DNA from 2 places in the Caloramator mitchellensis genome. Region 1 is predicted to be linked to the other one. Evidence: a T-box and tRNA genes for the amino acid it is inferred to sense, from the RefSeq annotation. Region 1 holds a T-box; the other holds one or more tRNA genes.
The links. A T-box is a leader RNA that pairs with one kind of tRNA and senses whether it is charged. The one in region 1 lies ahead of thrS (threonine--tRNA ligase), so its partner is inferred to be a tRNA-Thr.

Region 1 (4,216 bases):
TATAAATCTTTCAATGCTTCCAAATATAACCCTGTGAATCATTACTGGTCTGTGCTTTTCTCCATCTTCACCTATATAGTGTAGGTCAAATCTTTCTGGCATTTGGAAATCAAGCTGGATTGTTCCGCACTGCCATGTTCTTCCTAGGCAATCCTTCAGGTGGAAGTCTATCTTTGGACCATAGAATGCACCGTCGCCTTCGTTAACCTTATAGTTTAGTCCGGCTGAGTTTAGAGCCTCAATAAGTGAGTTTGTTGCGTGTTCCCAATCCTCATCGCTTCCCATCGAGTTTTCAGGTCTAGTTGATAGCTCTACGTGGTATTCAAATCCGAATAATTTATAGACATAGTCGATAAAGTTTATAACTCCCAAAACTTCGTCCTTTATTTGTGATGGAAGCATGAATATATGGGCATCGTCCTGAGTAAAGCATCTAACCCTCATAAGTCCATGGAGAGCTCCTGATATTTCGTGTCTGTGAACAAGTCCAAGTTCTCCAAGCCTTAATGGAAGTTCTCTGTAGCTGTGCATTGTGTTCTTATATACTAATATTCCACCCGGGCAGTTCATAGGCTTTACTGCAAAATCCTGTTCATCTATCTTTGTAAAATACATGTTTTCCTTATAGTGGTCCCAGTGCCCTGAGCGGTGCCATAATGCTTCGTTAAGTATTATAGGAGTTTTAACTTCCTTGTAGCCCCTTTTAACGTGTTCTTCTCTCCAGAAGTTTTCAAGTTCGTTTCTTATAACCATTCCCTTTGGAAGGAAGAATGGGAAACCCGGACCCTCCTCCATTATTGCAAACAATTCAAGTTCCTTGCCTATTTTTCTGTGGTCTCTCTTTTTAGCTTCTTCTAATAGGTTTAGATATTCTTCAAGTTCACTCTTTTTAGAAAAAGCTGTTCCATAAACTCTTTGAAGCATCTTGTTCTTTTCGTTTCCTCTCCAGTATGCACCGGCAACTGATAAAAGCTTTATCGCCTTAACCTTGCCAGTTGAAGCAACATGAGGGCCTGCACATAGGTCGACAAATTCACCCTGCTTATAGAATGAAATGTTTTCCCCTTCAGGGATATCCCCTATAAGCTCAACCTTGTAGTTTTCGTCCCTCTCCTGCATGAATTTAATAGCAGCGTCCCTTGGAAGTTCAAAACGTTCAATTTCTAAATCTTCCTTAACTATCTTTTCCATCTCCTTTTCAATCTTCTCAAGTATTTCAGGAGTTATTGGAAAATCTGCATCAAAATCGTAGTAGAATCCATTATCGATAGCAGGACCTATAGCAAGTTTAACATCCGGGAAAAGCCTTTTTACTGCCTGCGCTAAAATATGGGATGCAGTGTGTCTTAATGATTCTCTACCACCTTCATCCTCAAAGGTCAATATCTCAAGGCTGCAGTCCTTATCGATTACTGTGAAAAGTTCCTTAACCTCTCCATCGATTTTAGCTGCAAGGGCATTTTTGTAAAGTCCCATGCTTATCTTTTTAGCTACGTCTTCTGCTTTAACTGGTGCTTCAAATTCTAACACCTTGCCATCCTTTAAAGTAACATTAATCATAATTACAACCTCCTTCTAAAGTATCTAACTGTTTATATACGACAAAAAAGCCCTTCATCCCTAATGGGACGAAAGGCCTATCTTCCGCGGTTCCACCCAAATTGGTATAAACCCAACTTGATGCCTTAACGCGGCAAACGCCAATCCATACTCTCGATTGATTTCCGGACGGAGCTTCGGGGTGGTTTTCAATCTCTAATGCTAAGGAAACCTTTCAGCCGGTGAGTCTCCCTCTCTGATAACACATCAAGACCTACTCTTCCCCATCAACGCTTTTACCTTTTGAATAATTCTACAACTAAAATCTAAAATTGTCAATATCAAACTATCTGTCCAGACCTTATTATTTTGCAATCCTCACAGGTATCGCAGAATATAGTTCGCTCCAAAAATATATTTTTAATCGTCTCAATTATTTCCTTGTTTCTGCAGTTTTCAACCGAGTGAATTATGAGCTGCCTTGGGGCACAAGTAACAATAATGCTCAAAAGTATGTCATCAACGGTTGTATCATTGTTTTCATTAAAGACTTCAAAATCCGCAAACAATTCACGCGTGATATTTAATGAGTTGCCGTCTTTTAAGGTATAGTCCCCATTTTGATTTATATATATGTTAAGAACATCGTATTTGCTCTCCTGTATTTCAACAAAATACCTAAGCAGCTTTATAAATTCATCGTATTCCCTTTCCACCATGTATTCTTCAATCATCCTATCGAGTATCTCACTAATGTCATCCTCTAAATTTTTCAACCTAAACTTAACAAATCCATCTATTATAATCTCATTGCTCTCCTGCAGGTAGTCCTCTATTTTTTTGTAGATTTCGTTTCTATGTTTCATACTTGTTATGACATCGTTAACAGGTAGAATACCTGTTCCCATTATATATGAACCGCATTTTTGCTTTATATCCTCCATCTCTTCAGGAGAAAAATAACCATAATTTTGCCTTATAAGCTTTTCTAGTATCTTCATTTCATAATTTTTTGATATATATTCATAAATAATATCGGTTGCATAACTTAAAAACAAATCTCTATAATTATCAAAATTCTTAATATCCTTTTCACTGTCCTTTAATAACAATTTTATATAATGATATTCCGCAATATCGTTTTCCACCATGGCAATGTTTATTTCGTTGTTTCTTAAATATGTGCACAGCTCATTAAATTTATCGTTAATGTTGCTACTTTCATCGGCAAATCCAATTGATAAGAGAAGCACTATTATCACTCCCTTCAAGTTTAGTATATGTGGCATAGCGCAACATATACAGGGAATTTTTACTTCAATATAGAATATTCCTTCAGAGGGATAATAGTTCCATAATCAATCAGGTTAGTTTCGGACAGTTCCAAACAATAAATACCGTATTTTGACATAAACCTTCTGATATTGCTTTCATCGGGATGGAATCTTAAATTGCCATAAAATGCTAATTTGTCTTGTGAAACAAATCCACATGCTCCTCCAATAAACCCATGATTTAACCCCTTAAGTTCTATAAACCCCGCTTGAATCAATAAGACATCTAATAAATTTTGAACCATTTTTTTTGCAATTCCTTTATCAGAAGTAATTACAGAATTTTGTGCAATTATAGCGATGGAACATTTTGAATATCCTTGTTTAACATCGATTATATCGATTTCACTTTTTACAAGTTCATCCAAAAGTATTTCATCAGTAAATCTTTTATTACAGACTGCCCATTTTCCTATTCTTGCTACGTTATAGGCTACATCATCAGGATATTGGTATCCAACAGCTTTTTTGCCTATTATTAACTTGAATCCTTCCTTTTCAAGTTCATAGTAAAGTTTATTTGGGATGTTTGGAGGCACAACTATTTTATCCTCTCCAATATGATGAAGCATTATATCAGGATGATAGGAAATTGCATCATATGTATCTATTTTCTCTGTTTTTATAAGCCTAATATTTAATTTATTAAATTGTTTTTCTATTTCGCTGTTAATTCTGCCGTCGACTGCTGCAAGTGAAACATTTCCTTGAGGCAGGTTAGGAGTTTTTATAAATCTTTCCAATTTAAACAAGCTCCCTTCTTCTTTTAAAAAGAACAAAAAAACCTATAAATCCAATTATTCCACTTATTATAAATGCGTTATTTGCACCAGCATATTTTGCCAAAGTTCCTGCGTATAAACTTCCGATTGGTGTTAAACCTCCAAAAACAAGAGAATAAACGCTCATAATTCTACCCCTCATTTCATCGGGTGAATTAAACTGCAATATGCTGTTTGAAGTTGTATTAAACGATATCATAAAAAGTCCAAGAACTACCAAATTCAATATAGATAAATTATAGTTCTTTAAAAGTCCAAGTATGATTAAGAATGCAGAAAGTCCAAATGACCCCATAAGCTGAAAATACAGCGCCTTTTCCTTGCTTGCCCTTACAGCTACAAATATGGCCCCTATTAATGCCCCAAGACCTAATGACGATAATAGCATCCCATAGGCCTTTTCCTGCATCATTAGATAATCCTTTGTGTATATAGGAATCAATACATTAAAATTCATGCAAAATGTTGGAATTATAACAAGTGATATAATTGTATATAAAAGTTTTGGGGTCTTTTTTATATATTTTAATCCTTCTTTTATATCAGACAATGGGTCCTTTA
Region 2 (4,216 bases), on a different contig from region 1:
CATTCTCTCACCCCCTTTCACCATATAAATAGGGGGTAGAAAATAATATTACACATTTAAATTGTTGCAGATGTAAAAAAATTGAGAACCGTCCCTAAAAAAAAATAAGCCGCCTCATATGAGGCAGCTTATTTACATTTCAGCTACTGCTTTTTTGATTTCTTCAACTTTGTCTAATCTTTCCCATGGAAGGTCAAGGTCTGTTCTTCCAAAGTGGCCATATGCTGCAACTTGTCTGTAGATTGGTCTTCTTAAGTTAAGATTCTTTATTATTGCAGCTGGTCTTAAGTCGAATACCTTGTTTACTATGTCAACAATCTTATCATCAGGAAGTTTTCCTGTTCCAAATGTTTCAACTTCTATTGAAACTGGTCTTGCAACACCTATAGCGTATGCAATTTCAATTTCAAGTTTTTCTGCTAGTCCTGCTGCTACAAGGTTTTTAGCAACCCATCTTGCTGCATAAGCTGCTGAACGGTCAACCTTTGTTGGGTCCTTTCCTGAGAAGGCGCCACCGCCGTGTCTTCCGTATCCGCCGTATGTGTCAACTATTATCTTTCTTCCAGTTAAACCTGAGTCTCCGTGTGGTCCTCCAACAACAAATCTTCCTGTTGGGTTTATTAAGTATCTTGTGTTTTCATCTAAAAGATTAGCAGGAACAACCTTTCTTATAACATGTTCAATCATGTCTCTTTCGATTTGTTCCCTTGTAACCTCTGGGCTATGTTGTGTTGAAATAACTATAGTGTCAACTCTAACTGGCTTATCATCATGGTATTCAACAGTTACTTGAGTTTTTCCATCTGGTCTTAAGTAATCAACTGTTCCATTCTTCCTAACTTCTGAAAGTCTTCTTGATAGTTTGTGTGCAAGTGCAATAGGAAGTGGCATAAATTCTGGTGTTTCAGTGCAAGCAAATCCAAACATCATGCCTTGGTCTCCAGCACCTATTGCTTCAATAGCATCCATCTCTCCCTTTTTTGCTTCTAGAGCCTTATCAACACCCATAGCTATATCAGGTGATTGTTCATCTATAGCTGTTAAAACTGCACATGTGTCAGCATCGAATCCATATTTAGCTCTTGTATATCCTATTTCTTCTACTGTCTTTCTAACTATTTTTGGAATGTCTACATAACATTTAGTTGAGATTTCTCCCATAACTAAAACCATACCTGTTGTAACGGCTGTTTCACAAGCAACTCTTGCCTCTGGGTCTTCTGCTAAAATAGCATCAAGAACTGCGTCTGAAATCTGGTCGCAAATCTTATCTGGATGTCCTTCTGTAACTGATTCTGATGTAAATAATCTTTTTACCATTTTGAAACCTCCTTCTTTATGTTATTGTTTATATAAAGGTAACTGTTGTTACCGGATTAATATAAGTTTACATTATTATATTTCTCTAAAATCGATATGTATATTACTTTTTTACATTAAAAAAACCCCTTCTGACAAGAAGAGGCACAATTTCTATCCTCATCTCCCAGAATGTAATCATTCTGCAGGAATTGGCACCTTGCATTATGCAGGTTGCCGGGTTTCATTGGGCCCGTCCCTCCACCTCTCTGGATAAGTTTTACTTATCATATTCTGTTTTCTTGACAATAAAAGATAATAGCACAATAGTATGTCGATGTCAATACAAATTTACAAAATAAAAAAGACGCAATTTGCGTCTTTTTGGTGGAGCGGGGTGGATTCGAACCACCGAAGGCGTCTGCCAACAGATTTACAGTCTGCCCCCTTTGGCCACTCGGGAACCACTCCATGTGGAGCCGGCTATAGGACTTGAACCTACAACCTACTGATTACAAGTCAGTTGCTCTACCGGTTGAGCTAAGCCGGCGTATATGGTGGGCACAATAGGGCTCGAACCTATGACCCTCTGCTTGTAAGGCAGATGCTCTCCCAGCTGAGCTATGCGCCCATATACTTTATTTTGTTTTCTCTCATCGCTCACCAGCGACATTATTAAGTATACATAAATCTACTCAATATTTCAACCATCGTATTTGTCGTTTATAAGAGATTATCTCTTTATTATCCGTCTATTCTGCATTATTCTCTAAATAGCTACTGATATCAAAATTATTTTATTAAATGTTTTAGCAGTTTAATATAATTTTATAGATTCTCTCAGCCTTATTTGTTATTATATCTTATATTAGTATTTCACTATACAAAATAATTTATAACAATTCTAATGGATAATATTTAATGCTTGGAGGATGAGCCCTATGCAAAAACTTTTGAGCAAACTCAGAAAATCCATCCAGGACTTTAATATGATACAGGATGGTGACAGGATTGCGGTTGGTCTCTCTGGTGGTAAGGATAGCAATCTTTTATTATACGCATTAAAGCAATACCAAAGATTTAGTCCTCAACCTTTTGAGCTTTGCGCTATAACAATAGATATGGGTTTAAAGGAATTAGACCTTACCCCTCTAATCGAATTTACTAAAAAAATTGATGTTCCCCACTATGTTGTAAAAACAAGTATAGCTGAAATAATATTTGATATTAGAAAAGAAAAAAATCCATGTTCCCTTTGCGCAAAAATGAGACGTGGAGCTCTGCATGATGCAGCAAAAAATTTAGGCTGCAACAAAGTTGCGCTCGCCCACCACTTGAACGATGTTATTGAAACTTTTTTAATGTCGATGTTCTTTGAGGGGAGACTTAGCACATTTTCACCAGTAACTCACCTTGAAAAAAAGGATATTTATTTAATAAGACCTCTTGTTTATGTATATGAAAAGGATATAAGAAGTTTAGTTAAAAAGAACAATCTGCCTGTAATCAAAAACCCTTGTCCTGCTAATGGTAATACCCAAAGACAAAACATGAAGGAATTGATTTGGAAACTTGAAAAACAAATTCCAGGAATCAAAGACAATATATTAGGCGCAATAACTAACTTGCAGCAGTTAAATGTCTGGGATAAAGATGCTATAAGAAAGATTTGCGATAATAAAAAAATATGACTGTTGCAAAACTCTGCAACAGTTCTTTATGAAAATAAAAAGCACAATTACTTAAACTTTAAATTTACATCATAATAATTGTCAAAAATAAATTTTGCTTCATCATCATAGTTATGCATCTCGTCATCCAGAGTATATAATGTAGCTTGGGAATAATTAGGTCTCAATGTATACATAGCAACAAGAGTCATAAAGGTGACGATTAAAACTAATATCATTTCAAAATATTTCTTCATTTAACCACCCCTTTCAATATCATTTATATTTTTTCATGTATTTCCAAAAATTATTCAAAAAAGTAATAAAAGCATCCCCTACCTTGTATATATGAATTAAAGGGGGTGGTTTATTGTCAGCAAAAAACTTCGAAATTGTCGGACTTGTTGTAAATTATATGGATAATAATGCAAAGGAAAGGCTTTCGGACTACATTTCAAAGTTTATTAAAGAGAAAACACTTATAGTTTGTATAGGAACAGACAAATGCATTGGTGATAGCCTCGGTCCATTGGTAGGAACATTTTTAAAGGAATCTTGCTGCCCTATTCCAGTAATAGGCACACTAGAATCTCCCGCACATGCTGTTAATCTCGAAGATGTGATATTAGATATATCATTTGATTATTTTGACTACTTTATAATAGCTATAGATGCTTGTTTAGGTTTTGATGACACAATTGGGGACATACAAGTAAAATTAGGCCCAGTTCATCCAGGAAAAGGAGTTGGGAAAATACTTCCATCGATTGGAGACATCTCAATCGTTGGAGTTGTAGATTCAATAGATAATCCAGATAGTTATATGTTAAAAAACATAAGGTTACATTTCATTTGGGAAATGGCAAAAATTATTGCCGAAAGCATAATTTTGAGCATAAATAAAAAGGCATGACTTCATGCCTTTTTTCTTCTTTTTATTGAGCTATCTTCCAAAACATCTATGTAATCTAATGAGACGCCTGTCCCCTTTGCAACACATGAAATAGCATCTTCTGCAACTTTAACAGGCACTTTCGTTCTCTCCTCTATAAATTTATCAAGTCCCCAAAGAAGTGAACCTCCTCCAGTCATTAAAATTCCATTATCACTTATGTCAGCTGCAAGTTCCGGCGGTGTTTTTTCCAATACCTGGTGAACAGCATCTGCTATAGCGTTAACTGGTTCCTGCAATGCCATTCTTATTTCCTCTGATGTTATAAGGATATTCTTTGGAAGGCCACTAATAA

Region 2: it has a tRNA-Thr gene. The T-box ahead of thrS (threonine--tRNA ligase) is inferred to sense a tRNA for this amino acid. The anticodon was not compared.

What each region holds. Positions count from the first base shown of each region.
Region 1 is NZ_LKHP01000003.1:30,213-34,428, reverse strand. It holds gene thrS (threonine--tRNA ligase) at 1-1,560, opposite strand, end outside; T-box leader at 1,622-1,839, opposite strand; gene ytxC (putative sporulation protein YtxC) at 1,881-2,792, opposite strand; gene ABG79_RS03305 (DUF6873 family GME fold protein) at 2,852-3,616, opposite strand; gene ABG79_RS03300 (MFS transporter) at 3,618-4,216, opposite strand, start outside.
Region 2 is NZ_LKHP01000002.1:216,917-221,132, forward strand. It holds gene ABG79_RS02590 (DUF1659 domain-containing protein) at 1-3, opposite strand, end outside; gene metK (methionine adenosyltransferase) at 133-1,320, opposite strand; SAM riboswitch class I at 1,477-1,579, opposite strand; tRNA gene ABG79_RS02600 (tRNA-Tyr) at 1,685-1,770, opposite strand; tRNA gene ABG79_RS02605 (tRNA-Thr) at 1,774-1,849, opposite strand; tRNA gene ABG79_RS02610 (tRNA-Val) at 1,855-1,930, opposite strand; gene ABG79_RS02615 (tRNA 2-thiocytidine biosynthesis TtcA family protein) at 2,241-2,990, shown strand; gene ABG79_RS02620 (hypothetical protein) at 3,038-3,226, opposite strand; gene yyaC (spore protease YyaC) at 3,340-3,882, shown strand; gene mreB (rod shape-determining protein) at 3,885-4,216, opposite strand, start outside.